One region of the Mammaliicoccus lentus genome, then DNA from elsewhere that is predicted to be linked to it. Evidence: riboswitches for the same ligand, from Rfam matches in the RefSeq annotation. Region 1 holds a riboswitch; the other holds the start of a gene.
The links. Region 1 has a riboswitch for FMN ahead of ACNMOQ_RS06975 (ECF transporter S component). Riboswitches for the same ligand answer to the same signal wherever they lie in the genome.
Positions count from the first base shown of each region.

Region 2: it holds a riboswitch for FMN, as region 1 does, so the genes downstream of both, ribD (bifunctional diaminohydroxyphosphoribosylaminopyrimidine deaminase/5-amino-6-(5-phosphoribosylamino)uracil reductase RibD) here and ACNMOQ_RS06975 (ECF transporter S component) in region 1, are expected to answer to the same signal.

Region 1 covers NZ_OX344834.1:1,385,107-1,394,784, forward strand. The annotation lists gene ACNMOQ_RS06935 (segregation and condensation protein A) at 1-695, shown strand, start outside; gene scpB (SMC-Scp complex subunit ScpB) at 682-1,239, shown strand; gene ACNMOQ_RS06945 (pseudouridine synthase) at 1,239-1,976, shown strand; gene resA (thiol-disulfide oxidoreductase ResA) at 2,091-2,627, shown strand; gene resB (cytochrome c biogenesis protein ResB) at 2,641-4,290, shown strand; gene ccsB (c-type cytochrome biogenesis protein CcsB) at 4,283-5,500, shown strand; gene ACNMOQ_RS06965 (response regulator transcription factor) at 5,532-6,239, shown strand; gene ACNMOQ_RS06970 (ATP-binding protein) at 6,239-7,978, shown strand; FMN riboswitch at 8,055-8,186, shown strand; gene ACNMOQ_RS06975 (ECF transporter S component) at 8,265-8,813, shown strand; gene ACNMOQ_RS06980 (ferredoxin) at 9,085-9,333, opposite strand; gene ACNMOQ_RS06985 (helix-turn-helix domain-containing protein) at 9,468-9,678, shown strand, end outside.
Region 2 covers NZ_OX344834.1:1,087,110-1,096,787, forward strand. The annotation lists gene ACNMOQ_RS05465 (DUF6612 family protein) at 1-542, opposite strand, end outside; gene ACNMOQ_RS05470 (ABC transporter permease) at 708-1,397, opposite strand; gene ACNMOQ_RS05475 (osmoprotectant ABC transporter substrate-binding protein) at 1,399-2,349, opposite strand; gene ACNMOQ_RS05480 (ABC transporter permease) at 2,365-3,000, opposite strand; gene ACNMOQ_RS05485 (betaine/proline/choline family ABC transporter ATP-binding protein) at 3,014-4,162, opposite strand; gene ACNMOQ_RS05490 (FAD/NAD(P)-binding protein) at 4,547-6,079, shown strand; FMN riboswitch at 6,169-6,301, shown strand; gene ribD (bifunctional diaminohydroxyphosphoribosylaminopyrimidine deaminase/5-amino-6-(5-phosphoribosylamino)uracil reductase RibD) at 6,451-7,494, shown strand; gene ACNMOQ_RS05500 (riboflavin synthase) at 7,502-8,134, shown strand; gene ribB (3,4-dihydroxy-2-butanone-4-phosphate synthase) at 8,145-9,317, shown strand; gene ribH (6,7-dimethyl-8-ribityllumazine synthase) at 9,338-9,678, shown strand, end outside.

The sequences.
Region 1 (9,678 bases):
ATTTATTACTTCATTTGATACAAAAATACGAAATAGATATTTATGATATTCCAATGAAGGAATTAACAGAGCAATATTTAAGTTATATCCATCAAATGAAAATATTAGAAATAAATGTAGCAAGTGAATATTTAGTAATGGCTTCAGAATTATTAATGATTAAAAGTAAATTATTATTACCAACACCTCCATCCGATATTGATGAATTAGAAGATGACCCTAGGGAAGATTTAGTAAGACAATTGATTGAATATCAAAACTATAAAGAATATGCGCAATTGTTAAATGAAAAGAAAAATGATAGAGAACAAATTTTTGTGAAGAAGCCAGCTGATTTATCGAAATTTGAAGCTGTTCATGATAAACGAGCGCCGTTAGATTTAAATATGACAGATTTAATCATTGCATATCAACGGACTAAAAAGAGACAACGTTTTAATCAGCCACAAAATGTTACAGTTAACGAAGATTCTTATACAATTGAAATGGCAACTTCTAAAATAAGAGAAGAACTTTCAAATAAGAAAAGTTATCATTTTTTCGAAGCGTTACCACCAGATTTATCAATACCGGTATTAGTCACAATGTTTTTAGCAGTATTAGAAATGATGAAATTAAGACAAATTGATGTTTTTCAACAACATCAATTTGGAGAAATAACAATAAATCGAGGCGTCAATTATGTCAGTGAGTAAATTAGGATTATTAGAAGGATTGTTATATTCTTTAGGTGATGAAGGAATTGAAGTTAATCAATTATGTGAGTTATTAGAAATTACACCGTCACAACTTAAAGATTTAGCAAGCGAATATGAGAGAGAAACATTACAAATTATTTTTTATGGTAACAAGTGTATATTAACAGCGAAGACAATTATGCATCCATATTTAGAGCAATTAATGTTGGATAATGTAAACACAAAATTATCACAAGCAGCTTTAGAAACACTTTCGATTATTGCTTATAATCAGCCTGTTACAAGAAGTGATATAGAAGTGATAAGAGGTGTGAATTCTGATGCTTCAGTAAAAACGTTAATTGCTAAAGGTGTAATAGAGTCAAAGCATAATGAACAATCAAGAAGCCAATTGTTATATACAACTGAATACTTTTTAAATGTTTTCGGTTTAACATCTTTAGATGATTTGCCTAAGACAACAAATGATGAAAATGAACAAGAAGAAATGGATTTATTCTTTAGTAGCATGAACGAATCTGAAAATGAGGAGCAATCATAATGAGCGAAGAATTAGAGAGATTACAAAAGGTTATTGCAAAAAGCGGTTATACTTCACGTAGAAAAGCTGAAAAGTTAATAGAAGAAGGTTTAGTGACAGTTAACCATGAACGTGTAACAGAACTTGGTACTAAAGTGAAAGAAACTGATCACATTGAAGTTGAGGGGATTCCTCTTGAAATGCCAGATAAGTTATATATATTATTCCATAAACCAACTAAAGTTATTACAAGCGTTTCTGATGATAAAGGGCGCGCTGTTGTAACAGATTATTTCAAAGATTTAAAAACACGAATTTTTCCTGTTGGAAGATTAGATTACGATACTTCAGGTTTATTAATTCTGACTAATGATGGGGAATTCACAAACTTAATGACTCATCCAAGATATAAAATAAAGAAAAAATATATAGCTAAACTTAAAGGATACCTTTTAAGAGAAGAGGTTAAACAGTTAGAAAAAGGCATTAAGTTAGAAGATGGTATGACTCAACCAGCATTAATAAAAGTTAAGAGTCAAGATAGAGACCGAAATGTTACACATGTAGAAATCACAATAACTGAAGGTAGAAATAGACAAGTTAGAAGAATGTTTAGTCATTTCGGACATGAAGTAACTAAATTATCTAGAGTAGAGTACGGTCCTTTAAATTTAAAAGGTTTAAATGCTGGACAGGGCAGAACCTTGACACCGCATGAGGTTAAAGTATTAAGACATCTAGCGCAAGATGGTAAATAAGCTGAAAACGTTCACAATTATGCCACTAAACTAGTATTTAGTCATGATATACTAAACAAAACACCATAACATATTATATGTATGGTTTTTTATTGTGTTAGGGAGGATTTTTAAATGAAAAGGAAACAAAAGAAAATACTGCAAATTGTTATTACAGCTCTAATATTAATAGCAATCGTTTTTACAGTATGGTCTAGTCTTTCAAAAGATAAAGATAAAGTGGCTCAGGTAGGTGATGATGCGCCGTTGTTCGAGCTAGAAACAGTTGATGGTAAAAAAGTTAACCTTGAAGATTTTAAAGGTAAGGGAGTTTTAATAAACTTTTGGGGAACATGGTGTGAACCATGTAAACGTGAAATGCCTGAGCTAGAAAATCAATATAAAGAATATAAGGATAAAGGCGTAGAAGTAGTAGCTATTCACGTTAGAGACAATCCACAACAAATTAAACAATATTTAAGTTCATTAAAAGAAACACCAACATTTAATGTCGCTATGGATAACGATAATTTAGTTACTGATGCGTACGGTGTGAACCCACTTCCTACAACAATAACAGTTGATAAAGATGGTAAAGTGAAATCAAAACATACTGGTGAACTTTCGAAAAAACAAATCATTAAAGAGATGGAATCGGTCAAAGTGAAGTAGAGGGGGATTAAAGGTGAGTAACAGTAACAAGCAAATCGTTTGTGAGTGTGGGTTCAAAAATCCTGAAGGAACTCAGCTTTGTTTAAACTGTGGTCGATTAATTAACGACGACTACGACAAGAAAAAAACGACAGACGTTATGAGATACGATGGACAAGCCATAAGGTCTAAAACTAAAAACAGAACGTTATTGGATCGCGTTTGGAATTTCTTCGCGTCAATAAAAACAGGGGTCACATTACTAGTTATTACCGTGATTGCAGCATCAATAGGTACGATATTCCCACAAGAATATTTTATCCCAATGAACGTAAATCCCGAACAATATTATTATGAACATTATGGTTCACTAGGTTTACTATACTATAAATTAGGTTTTCATAATTTATACAGTTCATGGTGGTTTTTAATATTACTGGGCTTAGTTGCATTCTCTATCATAACTTCAAGTATAGATAGAGGCCTCCCATTACATAAATCATTAAAAAAACAACGAACTAAGAAGCATATCACTTTCTTTAAACGCCAAAGATTATACATGTCTACTAAAGATAAAGTTGATTTAGATGCATTAGGCAAATCTTTTAATGAAAAAAGATACAAAGTAAAAAGAGATGGCGATAATCTATTGCTCGAAAAAGGTCGTCTATCAAGATACGGGCCATACATTAACCATCTAGGATTAATCATATTATTATTCGGTGCAATGCTCCGCTTCTTACCTGGCTTTTATTTAGATGAGATGGTCTACATTAAAGAAGGTGAAACAAAACCTGTCCCAGGTACAGATAGAGAATATTATATGAAAAACAACGACTTTATCTATGAAGAATACGACCAAAAATCTCAATCAAATACAAATCCTGAATCTATTGATCCAAGTCTAAATAAAATAGCGAAAAATTATGAAACAAAAGCTACTTTATATAAAAATAGTAAACAGGATGTTATCGGCTCAGATGCAAACTTAAAAGAAGTTAAATCAGATTCTATCAAAGTAAACCATCCGTTGACTTACGATAATTTACAGTTTTATCAAAGTAGTTTTGATAATTCATTGCTTAAAGAAATGACGTTCAATTTAAAAACGAAAGATGGAAAAGAATTAGGTGAATCATTCACTGTTAATTTGGATAATCCTAAGAAAGAATATAAAGTAGGCAATGACTACACAGTTAAATTACGTAGTTATGCACCAGATTATGAAAAAATAGAAAATGGTGTACTAGCAACGAAAACACCAAATCCAAACAATCCTGCTTTTGTGTTTGAAGTAAATAAAAAAGGTGAGAAACCAGAATTTAGTTTCTTAAGAATTAAAGAGTCTCAAGATATTTCTGAGAATAATCAATATGAAGTAAAATTTGCTAATGCTACTAATCAATGGGCTACAGTATTAGCTGTTAAAAAAGACTTAACGCTTCCTATTCTCTTAACTGGTTTCATCATATTCTTAATTGGTTTAGCAGTTGGTTCGTATATTAACCATAGACGTGTATGGGTTAGCGCTAACGACGGTGAATTTAATATTGCCGGCCATACAAATAAGAACTATTATGGATTTAGTAAAGAAATCAATCAAGTTCTAGACAAACATAATATTCAACATATAGTTGATACAAAAGAAGATTCACATGAAAGCAAGGAGGCAAACAATGGATAAAGATTTAATATTAAATATAAGTAATATCAGTTTATATTCAGCATTTATTTTATATCTTGTTGCAGTTGTGCCATTTTCATTTTCAGTTCGTTCTTCAAAAAAGCGAGCTGAAAAGATTGGTGTAACGTTAACGATAGTAGGATTTGTGTTACAAATCATTTATTTTATAACGAGATGGATAGCAGCAGGACATGCCCCAGTAAGTAATATGTGCGAATTCTTGACGATGTTTGGCATTATGATGGTAGGTGGCTTCTTAGTCATTTATTCTATTTATAAAACGCCTGTTCTTGCATTGTTCGTATTACCAATTGCAATGTTGCTTATTGCTTATGCAAGTATGTTCTCAAGAGATGTATCTCCATTAATACCAGCTTTACAATCAAGTTGGTTAGCTATACACGTTATTACGGTAACTATATCTTATGGTATTTTATCCATTAGCTGTGTAGCAGGATTAATATACTTATTAGCAGCAGTAAGTCCAAAAGAAAAATCTATACATAGTTTCTTTGTTGAAGTCATTATGTATTTCGTTGTTATTGTTATTGGATTTATTTTAACGACTGTTGTCATGAAAGATATCGCTGGTTATGATGACACTTATTTCTTTATTGATAAGAATGATAGTAATTCAGTGCAACATTATCATCTACCAGCTTTTGTTACACAACAAGATAGTTTGCTAGTTGATCATGTATCCGGTAGTGATTATGAACCTAAAGAGCGTACAGATATATTAAAATGGTCTAAAATTGAACTACCTGCAGTTATTAATGCTCAAAAATTAAACACTGTAATATGGTCTATTGTTATAGGTACAATCCTTTATGGTATACTAAGATTGATTTTCAAAGGTCGAACTTTATTTAGCTTAATAAAACCATTAACCAAACGCGTTAATTTATCGCTTATGGATGAAATAGGTTATCGTTCAGTTATAATCGGTTTCCCGTTATTTGCTTTAGGCGGTATATTATTTGCTAGTATTTGGGCACAGATGGCATGGAGTAGGTATTGGGGTTGGGACCCTAAAGAAGTATGGGCACTCATTACATTCTTGTATTATGCAATATTCCTACACTTAAGATTAGGTAAAGGCTGGGAAGGCAGAAAATCTGCTTGGCTAGCAGTTGGCGGCCTTGCTATCATTCTATTTAATGTAATCGCAGTTAACTTAATCGTAGCAGGATTACATTCTTACGCATAATATTGCTAGACTAGAAAGGAGTTTTGTAAGAATGACAGACCGTATTTTAGTTGTAGACGACGAAGATAGAATTCGTAAATTAGTAACAATGTACCTTGAAAGAGAAGGGTACGAAACAGATGAAGCAGAAAATGGTCAAGTCGCAATCGATAAAGCTTTAAACGAAGATTATGATTGTATTTTACTAGATTTAATGTTGCCAGAATTAGATGGTATTGAAGTATGTAAACGACTAAGAGAAACTAAATCTACACCTATTATTATGCTAACTGCTAAAGGTGAAGAAAATAATAGAGTCGAAGGTTTTGAATCTGGAGCAGATGATTATATTGTAAAACCATTCTCGCCAAGAGAAGTAGTTTTACGAGTTAAAGCTTTATTAAGAAGAACAACTAATCATGCCGTAGTCAATCAATCAAATACTGCTAAAGATCTTATCGTATTCGAAAATCTAGTTATAGATAATGATGCTCATCGTGTATTAGCAGATCAAAAAGAAGTGAACTTAACACCTAAAGAATATGAATTATTATTATATTTAGCGAAATCACCTGATAAAGTATTCGATCGTGAGCAACTCCTTAAAGAAGTATGGCATTATGAATTTTACGGAGACCTACGTACTGTAGATACACACGTAAAAAGATTACGCGAAAAGCTAAATCGTGTATCTGAAGAAGCTGCTCAAATGATTCATACTGTATGGGGTGTTGGATATAAATTTGAGGCGCCTGAATAATGAGACGGCTGAATAGTGTCGTTGTAAAACTGTGGTTATCTATTATATTAATAGTAACGACAGTTTTACTTTTATTAAGTGGCTTTTTAATCACATTTATCCAATCTTACAACACCTCTAATATTGGTGAAAACTTATATAATAATGCAGCTAAAATTGAACGACTAATGCTAAATACACATGAAAAAGATTCCACGATTGATTATGCAAGAGAGCTTGTAGAAGACCCAGCAGGACTCATTATCATTAAAAACAAAAAAGATTTACAAGAAAAATCTGAAGATCCTTTAAAAGGGGTAATGATTAATGAAATAAGAAAAAATCCTTCATTCAACAAAGTATTTCGTAGCAATGAACATGTTTTAAAAGAGATTAAGCTAACTGTTAACGGTGAAGATCATCGTTATATCTTACTAGGTTATCCTTCTCAAGCATTTCAAAGTGATAACGCGGGTATATTTTTATTCCAAGACATCAATTCAATAAAAGAAACGCAAAAAGTGATTACGTTAAGTATATTGATAGCTGCTATCATATTATTGATTGTCAGCACAGTATTTGCATTCTTTCTTTCAACTCGAATTACTAAACCACTTATTCAACTTAAATATGCTGCTTTTAAAGTAGCGAAAGGTCATTACACAGAAAAAGTACCTATTTATACGAGAGATGAAATAGGTGAACTAGGTTTAGCATTTAATAAGATGAGTAAAGATATTAGAAAAAATATAGAAGATGTAAAGTCTAAAAACAATATTCAAGAAAAATTAATCAATTCAATGATTGATGGTGTCATTGGTATCAATGATAAAAATGAAGTTATTATTTCAAACTCAAAAGCGGACGTATTCTTAAATGAATTAAAAGACTTTGAGAACAAAGATATGAGTGAACAAAGAAATGTTACTTTTAAAGAGAAGAACACTCAATTTTTCGAATATGAATTAGGACATAAATATTATGTCGTAATATCTACTTATATTGAAAGTATTCAAATTGATGGGTCATCAGGTATCGTCATTATCATTAGAGATATGACAGAAGAACATCATATGGATCAAATGAAGAAAGACTTTATAGCAAGTGTCTCACACGAATTAAGAACGCCTATATCTATGTTACAAGGCTATACTGAAGCAATAGTAGATGGTGTTGTAACAGAGAAAAAAGATGTAGATGATTTCTTGTATATTATTTTAGATGAATCGAAAAGATTAAGCCGCCTAGTCAATGAATTATTAGAAGTAGCTAAAATGGACGCAGAAGGTATTAAAGTTTCATTGGCTGACTTTAACATCACGACATTAATTAATAAAATAGATACAAAATTCAAGCCTCAAGCTATTGAAAATAATTTAAAACTTTCAGTTAAGCATGTAGGTGATGGCAACACTTGGTATGGCGATGTTGATAGAATAGAACAAGTCTTAACAAACTTAATAGATAATGCTATTAGGTACACACACGAAGAAGATAGCATCGACGTTATATTTGATGATAGTCTAGAAGACTATGTACAAATCAAGGTTAAAGATACAGGTGTCGGCATTGCAAAAGAGCATTTAGAACAAATATTTGATCGTTTTTATAAAGTGGATACTTCTCGTACGAGAGGTAAATACGGAACTGGCCTTGGATTATTTATTGTTGAAAAAATAATAGATGCCCATGAAGGTAGTATAGATGTGCAAAGTAAAGAACAAATAGGGACAGAATTTACAATCACTTTACCAAAATAAAATATTTATGAGTTAATTTGATGAAAATCCCTTAGCAATGTGTTAAGATATAATCGTAAAATAAAATTAAATAAAAATTCATCTTCGGGGTTTGGTGTAATTCCATACCGGCGGTAATAGCCCGCGACCCAATGTGATTAATTTCATATTGGCTGACTTAGTGTAAATCTAAGGCCGACAGTAAAAGTCTGGATGGGAGAAGATGGAGGAATAATCTAGCACGCGCTAGGTTTATTTAGCTATTGCTTTTCCTCCTATTCTAACGAGATGAATGGGAGGAGTTATTATGTCTAACGATAACAAAACTAAGCGCTTACTAACGGTAAGTATGCTAATCGCAATTAGCTTTATTTTGATGTTTTTAAAATTTCCTTTACCATTTTTACCACCATATTTAACTATGGATTTTAGTGATGTTCCCGTTTTAGTGGCGACATTCACATTCGGTCCGGTTTCAGGAATTTTAGTTGCACTATTCAAAAATATTTTTAACTTTTTAATTGTATCTCATGAACCAATTGGAAATACAGCAAACTTTTTAGCTTCTGTATGTTTAATACTTCCAACTTACTATTTTTATAAGATGAAAAAGTCTAAATTATTCATGATGTACGGTTTGGCAATAGGTGTTATATTGATGACGATATTAATGAGCGTATTGAACTACTTCGTATTATTGCCACTATATGGCCAAATAATGAACCTTGCAGATTTAGCACACAATTTAAAAGCAATCGTATCAGCAGGTATTATACCTTTTAATATCATCAAAGGTGTCATCATAGCAATCATCTATATATTGATATTTGATAAATTGAAAACAATAACAAGATAGAAAACAAATAAGAAAAGCTGAGACAGAAATAAATGTTTCAGCTTTTTTACTAGTAGGAGATTTCTGTCTCATAGTATATGGTTCTAATGTGTAAGAAATTTGAGGGAAGCTTAGACGCTTCTTATTGGATTAACCCTAATTCAAAAACATAAATAAAAGTTCCTAACCCGTTAACGAAAACAGGTTAGGAACTTTATTTTGAGTAAGGATTTATTATCCTAAGTTCATTTATTTTTGAGAAAGACATTTAAGTCTTATACTCTTATATATATTATTCGAATTTAAGCGCATCTCCATCAAACGGTTCGTCTGCTATTTTAATTGAATCTGTAGGACAACCTTCGAAAGCGTCTTCCATATCTTCGAGTAATTCTTCCGGGACAGCTTCGATTCCTTTATTGTCGTCTAATATTACGTAGGCGATACCCTCATCATCATAATCGTATATATCAGGGGCAGCTGCACCACATGCACCGCAAGCAATACATGTATCCATATCTACTATAGTGTATTTAGCCAAAATTTTCGCCTCCTTTAAAAAACATGCTACACTTATTATACATAACTATTTTAGTGATTACATGTATATTTTTCAACATTTTTATATTAAATGAGGTGACTTAATTGCAAGAGATAATAATGAAAACACTCTCTATGAAACACGAACTCAAAACTAATAAAAGTATTTATAATATTCTTATCGGTAAAAAGTCTCATCAAACATATTTTGATGCTACAATCGAACATCTTAAACTCTATTATGGTTGTTTACCAAATTTAAAATATCATCACTTTGAATCGATTATAGAAAATGGATCATACTCACAATATAAGCCAATTAAAGCCAACACTTTTTATGAACAAG
Region 2 (9,678 bases), 300 kb from region 1:
TTATTACCTGATGAACTAGCTAATTTTTTGAAGTCTTCTTTATTTTTGATGTTATATTTTAATTCATATCCATCATCGACTTTTTTAGCTTTAGCATCTTTGAATCCATCTAATGATTTAACGTATTTTTCATAGTTTAATTGATCTAATGAACTATCTATATCCATGTTATCTACTTGAGATGATAAATCTATCCATTGATCGTTCGCTTTAGCTACCATTTTTTTACCTTGTACGTAAATCGTCATTTCTTGACCGGCTTGATTTGTTACTAGTTTTGCTGTTTCTTTTTCGTCAACATCCATGCCGACTTTGACTTTTTGTGATTCACCGTCTTTAGGTTTCATTGCAATCGCATTATCTGTATGATAACTATTAACATCTTTAGCATTGTCTTGTAAATCAGATATTACTTGACTAGCACTTTTAGTTTCTTCTTTTTTTTCAGTTTTCTTTCCTGAATCATCATCACCGCTATTTCCACAAGCTGCTAATAATAGAGATGAAGATAAAAATAAACTGCCTAATACTCTGAATTTCATTTGGCTTCCTCCCTTGTTTTAAACATGGTAACATTAAATATAATTTAATTGCAAAAATTATTATATTTATGTCCATTTTATTACATTTACTTAAGTTTTTTCTTGGGTGAAAGTATTAATATTGCAACAAATGCAATGAGTATTTTTAATATAAATTTCATTTTATCACTCCGAAAGTGTTTGTGGTTGAGGTTCCTTTTGCTTACGCTTAGTAGGATCTAATTTTCTTTCTATATACCCTAACACAATATCACTTAGTACTGCTAGTAAAGCTGTTGGAATTGCACCAGCTAGAATAAGTGATGTACCGTCTGTAGCATTTGTACCTCTAATGATTATATCACCAAGGGATGAAGAGCCGATGAATGATCCTATAGCTGTAACACCAATTGCGATTACAAACGCAATTCTTATACCACCAATCATTACGGAAAGTGATAATGGTAGTTCGACCATCGTTAATACTTGTTTAGAAGTCATTCCCATACCTTTACCCGCGTCTTTGATTCCGCTATCTACGTTTTTAATACCAGTATAAGTATTTTTGATGATAGGGAGTAGGGCATATAGGAAGACAGTCATAACAACTGTATTTGAACCCAATCCCATAACTAGCATTAAAATAGCTAATAGTGCTAAAGCAGGTACGGTTTGTATGATATTTGCTAAAGTTATGATGAAACCTGATAATTTAGAATATCTTGCAATAATAATACCTAATGGTATACCTACTATAACCGCAAATAATACGCCATAAACAGAAATGAGTAAATGGTCTAAGAATAGTTGAAAAATATAACCACCATTATACTTATAGTATTCAATTAATTGTGTTAATACATTTCCATTCGTCAATTTACTCACCGTCCTTTTCATCGTCAAAATAATTATGTTTCTTAAGGAATTCTTCAGCAACTACAGCTGGTTCTTTTAAGTTATTATCAGCTTCGTAGTTTAATTTTTGCATTTGTTCAGTTGAAATTTTTCCTTCAAGTTTTTTCATCGCTCTATCTACATAAGGTTTTTCTTTAATTAATTCTTCAGTAACTAGAGGACTTGCATCATATGGAGGGAAGAAACGTAAGTCGTCTTCTAATACAACTAAGTCATAACTTGCGATTCTACCATCAGTTGTATATCCAAGGACTACATCCATTTTTCCAGTATTTAATGCATCATATACTAAACCGATTTGCATAGGTCTTGTACGTTTGAAGTCAAAACCATATTTTTCTTTGAAAGCAGGATAACCATCACCAGGTCGTTTCATCCAAGAAGAGTCTACGCCTGCCTCTAATTTATCTGCAACATTTTTCATATCCGATACTTTTTTAAGGTTATATTTCTCAGCTGTTTCTTTTGTAACCATCATAGCATAAGTATTTTCGAATCCGTATGAACCGTACCATTTTTGATTATAATCTTCATCGAAAGCTTTTCTTACAACTTTCAAAGCTTTATCAGGATCTGTAATAGGGTCCATGTTTAAAGCGCCAGTTAAATCTGTACCTGTGTAACGTGCACTGGATATATTAGCGTCACCTGTATTCATTGCGTTGAATGTAACAGTTGAAGAACCTAAATTATTAATCATTTGAATATTATTTTCGTTAACATTATCTTTTTTTGCTTCATGTTCAATCATTAGTCTATCTATATGACCTATTATTTGTGATTCACTTGTGTTTTGCATTCCGATTTTTACAGAGTTTTTATCACCAGTTCCTCCAAGAAAAGGTAGGGAACATCCGGATAAAATTACTGTTAGCGTAACTATCGGAATAAACAATTTAAAATATTTTTTCATGTTTATGTTTCCTCCTTATCTTGAAACTTTTAACCCTTTAGGTGTAACCCATTCTTCGACTTTAGAAAGTACAAAATCCATAATTAGCGCGATTGCTGTAACCGCAATTGCACCACCGATTATTAGGTCTGGTTGATATAGGTTTAACCCGTTAAAGATAAAGTCACCTAAACCACCTGCTCCTATGAAACTTGCTAAAGTTGCCCAACTGATAGCATATACACTAGATAAGCGTATACCACTCATGATTACAGAAATGGCTAGAGGGAGTTCAACCATATACATTTCTTGGAATTTAGTCATCCCCATACTAATGCCGGCACCTTTAACGTTTTTATCAACATTATTAATGCCTATGTACGTATTGTTTAGTATAGGTAATAAAATATAAATAAATAATGCAATAATTGCAGGTAATTTACCGACCCCTAAGAAAGGTATCATAATTGCTAATACCGCTAAAGATGGTACGGTTTGTAGAACACTAGCTATTGACAATACTATTTTGGCAAGTTTTTTCGTTCGTGTTAACACGATGCCTAAAGGTATTGAAACAACCATTGCTAGTAAAAGCGCAACGAAAGAGATATAGAAGTGTTCTATTGTTTTTTGAAATAGTTCTTGTCCATTAACTTGAAGAAATTCTATCACAATTGTTCACTCCTTATTTAATATCACTTGTTTTTGCTTCTTCTTCATTTAATCCCCAAATTGAATCATAAACTATATCAACAAGGCTAGCTCTTGTTATAACACCTTTGATTAAGTTTTGGTTATCGACAACAGGAATTAATCTAACGTTTCTCTTAAGTATTGTACGCACTGAATCTTGAAGCATCGTACCTGTTTTAACAGTGTAAACATTTCGGTCCATCATATCGATAATATCGCTACCTTTTCGATAGCCTTCATTTAAGTCTTCAATGTCAATACAACCTACTAATTTACCTTTGAGATTCGTAACAAATAGAACATCGACACGTCTATCACGCATTAATGTTACAGCTTCGTCTATTGTTTTTTCAGAAGTAATTGTAATAGCACTAATCATAGCGTCATCTACCACTTTTAAGTTAGGTCTATCTTGTATCAATCTATTTTGACCGATAAATTCACTAACGAAATCATTAGCTGGGTGTTTAAGAATGTTATTAGGTGTATCAAATTGAACAATTTCTCCTTCAGACATGATACAAATTCTATCTGCTAACTTAATAGCTTCATCCATATCGTGTGTTACGAAGATAATTGTTTTTCCTAATTTATGTTGTAGCGTTTTGACAAGATCTTGGAGTGTATCTCTCGTAATAGGGTCCAAGGCACCAAACGGCTCATCCATAAGGATAATGTCTTGATCTGCTGCTAGCGCTCTAACGACACCTATACGTTGTTGTTGTCCTCCAGATAATTGAGAGGGATATAAATCTAAATAGCTTTCAGGTAAATCAACTAAATTAATAAGCTCTTTTGCTTTCTTTTCTTTTTCTTCTTTATTCCATTTTAATAATTTAGGAACTAGAACAATATTTTCGCGAATTGTCATATGTGGCATTAAACCAATTTGTTGAATGACATATCCTACACTTCTTCTTAAACTTACTGCATTCATCTTGCTTAAATCTTTCCCGTTTAAAGTGATTGTTCCACCAGTGGGTTCAATCATGCGATTAATCATTCTTAAAGCAGTAGTTTTACCGCTACCACTCGTACCAATAAATGCTATAAATTCACCAGATTCAATTTCCATACTGATACTATCTACAGCTTTTTTACCGCCACGATAAACTTTAGTTAAGTCTTGTATTGATAACATAACACTTCTCCTTTATTTTAATATGTAAAATAACAACGTTTATCATTATAGCATATTATTTGCATATTTATAAAATTTACATGTGCTAAGGTTTTTGAAAAGCGAATATTATAAAAAATAAGAAAATTTATAAAAAGCGTAAAATCGCGAAAAATATTAAAGTAAGAATATTGTCATATATGTAAAGAATAAAAAAGTGACAAGAAATCGTATGCTGAAATCTTGCATATAGTGCATGGACAATAGTGTTTAAGGCATATTACGGTTAGAAATTTGAAATGAGGTAATAATATAATATAAAGAATAGAGAAATCATACATTTATTTTAAATACTAATGGTAAAATTAAAGTAATATAAACTGTGTTATTTTGGAGGAGAAAAATTTGAAAGTAGCAATTATAGGTATGGGAACTGCTGGCGTAAGCACTTTAAACCAATTGACTAAACATAAAAATTTTAAAAACATCACCGTGGATATTTTTGATAGTTCAGAAGACATGGGGATGGGGAAGCCATTTCAAAATGATAGTGATCGTTTACTTATTAATCTTCCGGCCAATCAAATGTCATTAGATCCAGATGACGAAAAAGATTTTAAAAAATGGTATAAAAACAATGACATTTTTGATTATGGAAAAGCAAAGTATTTACCAAGATTAGTTTTTGGTCATTATATGAAATCTATTTTACATAATATTTTAAACAAATATGATAATATCTTCGTTCACAAATACAAAGTTGATAGTTGCTATGTTGAAGAAATTAAAGATGAGCGAGGACAATATAAAATAGATATTTGTTATATAGAAGATAATGAAGCGGTATGTCAAAAATATGATTATGTTTTTATGACGATTGGAACTTTACCTTACAAAGATCCTTATAAATTAAAAGGTGTGAAAGGATATATAGAATCACCTTATCCAACTGTACAATCTTTGAGAGGCGTTAAAGAAAATGACGATATTGCTATTATTGGTACAGGATTAAGTTCAGTTGATGTTATTCGATATGTTATGGAAAACCATAAACAATTTCCGATTGTAGTGACTTCTAGACATGCTCAGTTTCCGACAGTTCGTGGTATTAACCATGATATTAAATTAAAGTATATTTGTGTTGAAGAAGTAGAAAAAATCAAAAAAATTCATAAAGGAATAGCACCATTATTTGAAATAGAAGAATTGTTTAAAAAAGAGTGTGAATATCAAAATATTGATTTAAAGAAAATGTTACATCGATTTAAAAAAGATAATGTAATCAATATAAAATATGATTTAAAGCATGAAGACGAAGTTGGACACTTCCAATCCTTTGTTGAAGAAGTAAAACATAATATGATTCCACTATGGAACGCAATGACTATAAAAGATAAAGAAACATTTTTATCTAAATACGGTCAGCATTTTAAAAGAAACGCTAACCCCATGCCACAATCTTCAGCTAAACAATTAATTGAATGGATAGAAAGTGGAGATGTAGTTGTAAAAGAAGGATTAGAAAACGTTCGTAAATATTATGGGAAATTTAGACTAAAATATAAAAATAGTGAAAATGAAGATAGTTATCACTATGTTATTAATGCAACAGGTCCTAAAATGCATTTATCTGAATTAAATGAGGATGAGCATTTTATAAAAGGTTTAGAAAATAAACAAATCATTGCGCCTCATCCTTTTGGTGGTATTTTAGTAGTGCCATATTCTAATGAAATAATTAGCCCTAAATATGGAACAATGCCAAATTTAAAAGCAATAGGACAAATTACAAGTGGTGTAAATTTTGATGTTAATGGCGTTTCATTATTAGTGGATGAAACAGTTAGAGCCGTTAATGATTTATATATTGAACTAGAAGAAAGAAACTTAAAAAATAATAACAGAAAGAAAAAGTCGAAAAAGAAGAAAAATAAATAAATATATTAAATTTAGTAATATATTTGTAAACCATACTATTTTAGTATAGAATATGGTCATCAGTGATTACTGATGATTATAATTTAATAATATTCTTTCGGGGCTGGGTGAAATTCCCAACCGGCGGTAATTCAAGCCCGCGACCTGCATTTGCTTAGCATTTGTGGCTGATTCAGTGAAAATCTGAAGCCGACAGTATAGTCTGGATGGGAGAAAGAATAGACGAAGCGTATACAATACGCTTATTTCGTTATACAAAAATGTTTTTGTCTTTAATCTATTAAAGGCTTATTTCTTGATACATTTTTTACTCCCAAGACACCGAAATGTTAATTTTCGGTGTCTTTTTTTCATTTTTAGGAGGTATATAAATGAATCAATATTTAGAATTTGCTATTCAATTAGCTGAACAATTAAAAGGACAAACTAGTACGAATCCCTCTGTTGGTGCTGTTATCGTAAAAGATAATAGAATTATCGGTTTTGGTGCTCATTTAAAAAAAGGTGAAGCACACGCCGAAATTCAAGCACTTAATATGGCTGGTAAAGAAGCAGAAGGTGCAACAATATATGTTTCTCTTGAACCGTGTTCACACTATGGTTTAACACCGCCGTGTTCTGAAGCAATAATAGAAAGTGGTATTTCTAGAGTAGAATATGCTGTGAAAGATGGATCACTAAGTAAAAGTGGACACGATATGCTTGAAGAGGCAGGAGTAGAAGTAATACATTCGCCTTCAAGTAGAGCGGAGGAATTATATAAAGAATTTTTTATTCAACAAAAGAAGAAGACACCTTTTGTAACATTAAAAATATCAACTAGTCTAGATGGGAAAGTTGCTACTGATTTTAAGGAAAGTAAATGGATTACATGTAAAGCAGTGAAAGAAGATGTACTTCATTTAAGAAGTGAAAATGATGCAATTATTACGGGTGGCGGCACAGTGAGAGAAGATAACCCGCTACTAACATCACGAAAACCAAACTTCAAAGAGCCAAAACGCATTGTTTTATCCCAACAGTCTTCTTTCGATGAAGATTTACAAATTTTCAAAGATCGAGATAATCCTGCAATAGTAGTAACAAACCATCCAAATTTTGAAATTAAAGACACACAAAATATTGAGTTATATAAAAGTGATTTATCAAATTTAGAAAACATGCTTCAACTTCTATATAAATTAGGTTACGCGAGTGTTTTAGTAGAAGCAGGACCAACACTTGTTAGTCAATTTATAGAACAAGATTTAGCTGACCAATTAATTATTTATCAAGCCCCGAAAGTAATTGGTGGTCAAGGCAAATATCAATTTTATCAAACAAATGATGTTTATCCTTTATCCAAAATTAAACAGTTTAAATTTATATCAACAGAAATCATTGACGAAGATCTTAAATTAATTTTAAGAAAGTAGTGAGTGTATGTTTACAGGAATAATTGAAACAGTAGGTACGATTAAAAATGTGAGCACAAAAAGTGGTGTAAAGTCATTATCAATACAAGCTCCAGAAATATGTGATGATTTGTCACTAGGAGATTCAGTAAGTGTCAATGGTGTTTGTTTAACTGTTACAGAACGAAATGATTCATTATTTAAAGTTGAAGTAATTACAGGCACAATTTCTGTGACATATTTAGAAAATCTTACGGTAAATGATCAAGTGAATCTGGAACGTGCAATGTTAGCGAATGGAAGATTCGGAGGACATTTCGTTAGTGGACATGTTGATGGCAAAGGTATTATAAAGCGCATCACTAAAAGAAATGATGAATGGTTAATCGAAATTAATGTAGATGAATCATTATTAAATCAAATGATTGATAAAGGTTCGATAACTGTAGATGGAGTAAGTTTAACGATATTCAAGTTAAATCAAAATTCATTTGAAATTCATCTCATACCTGAAACAAGATTACGTACGATTTTTGTAAATAAAAAACAAGGTGATTCTGTACACATAGAAACGGATTTATTGTTTAAATATGTTCAAAAAATAACGAATCAAAATAACAGTCAATTATCACAAGAAAAATTACTGAATTTTGGATTTTAGGAGGCTAACTATGTTTGATAGTATTGAAGCGGCATTAGAAGATTTGAAGTTAGGCAAACCTGTTATTGTAGTGGATGATGAAGATAGAGAAAATGAAGGCGACTTAATAGCAGTATCAGAATATTTAACTGTTGATACAATTAATTTTATGGCTAAATTTGCTAGAGGATTAATTTGTGCGCCTATTAGTCAACAGATTGCAACTCAACTTGATTTACACCTTATGACAAGTACTAATGATAAATTCAAAACAGCTTTTACTGTAAGTGTTGATCACATATCTACAACTACTGGTATTAGTGCATTTGAAAGAACGGATACAATTAAAGCGTTAATCAGTGAAAGTTCCGGCGATGCTTTTGTTAAACCAGGACATGTTTTTCCGTTAATTGCGAAAGACAATGGTGTGCTTGAAAGAATAGGGCATACGGAAGCTTGTATAGATTTAGCAAAATTAACTGACGCAAAACCAGCTGGTGCAATTTGTGAAATAATGAATGATGATGGAACTATGTCTAACCGTGAAGAGCTATATACATTTAAATTAGAACATGATTTGAAAATGATAACGATAGAAGACTTAGTAAAATATAGAAAAAAACATGATCAAATCGTACAATTTGAATCGAAAATTAAATTGCCAACATCTTTTGGAGAATTTGATATGTATGGTTTTTCATCACAATTGGACGACAAAGAATATTTAGCGATTACTTCAGGTGACATAAAAAATGATACGAACGTTCGTATTCATTCAGCTTGTTTAACTGGAGATATTTTTCACAGTGCGAGATGTGATTGTGGTGAACAACTTGAGTATGCGATGAAATACATCAAAGAGCATGGTGGTATTATTTTATATTTACCACAAGAAGGTAGAGGTATTGGTTTAATTAATAAATTAAAGGCATATGAATTAATTGAACAAGGTTACGATACAATCACAGCTAATAAAGCTTTAGGGTTTGAAGCGGATTTAAGAGATTATACGGAAGCTATTCATATATTGAAATATTTCAATATTAATCATATTAAACTAATTAGTAACAATCCAGATAAGTTCCAACAGCTTAACGACTTAGGTATTACAATAACAGAACGAATACCAGTTGTGATGAATCCAAATGTTAATAATCAATCTTATATAGATACAAAAAAAGAAAAAATGGGTCATTTATTATAATTGAAATGGAGAGAATTGAAATGAAATTTGAAAGTAAAATGAATGGATCAGAATTAAAAATAGCAATTGTAGTAGGTAGATTTAATGATTTTATTACAGGAAGACTATTAGACGGTGCAAAAGATACTTTAATTAGACATAATGTCGAAGAAGAAAATGTACATGTAGCTTATGTACCGGGTGCTTTTGAAATTCCATTAGTAGCTAAAAAATTAGCTAACTCAGGGAATTATGATGCTGTCATTACATTAGGGTGTGTAATTAGAGGCGCAACAACACATTATGATTACGTATGTAATGAAGTAGCAAAAGGCGTATCTAAAGTAAGTGATACAACAGATATACCTGTTATCTTTGGTGT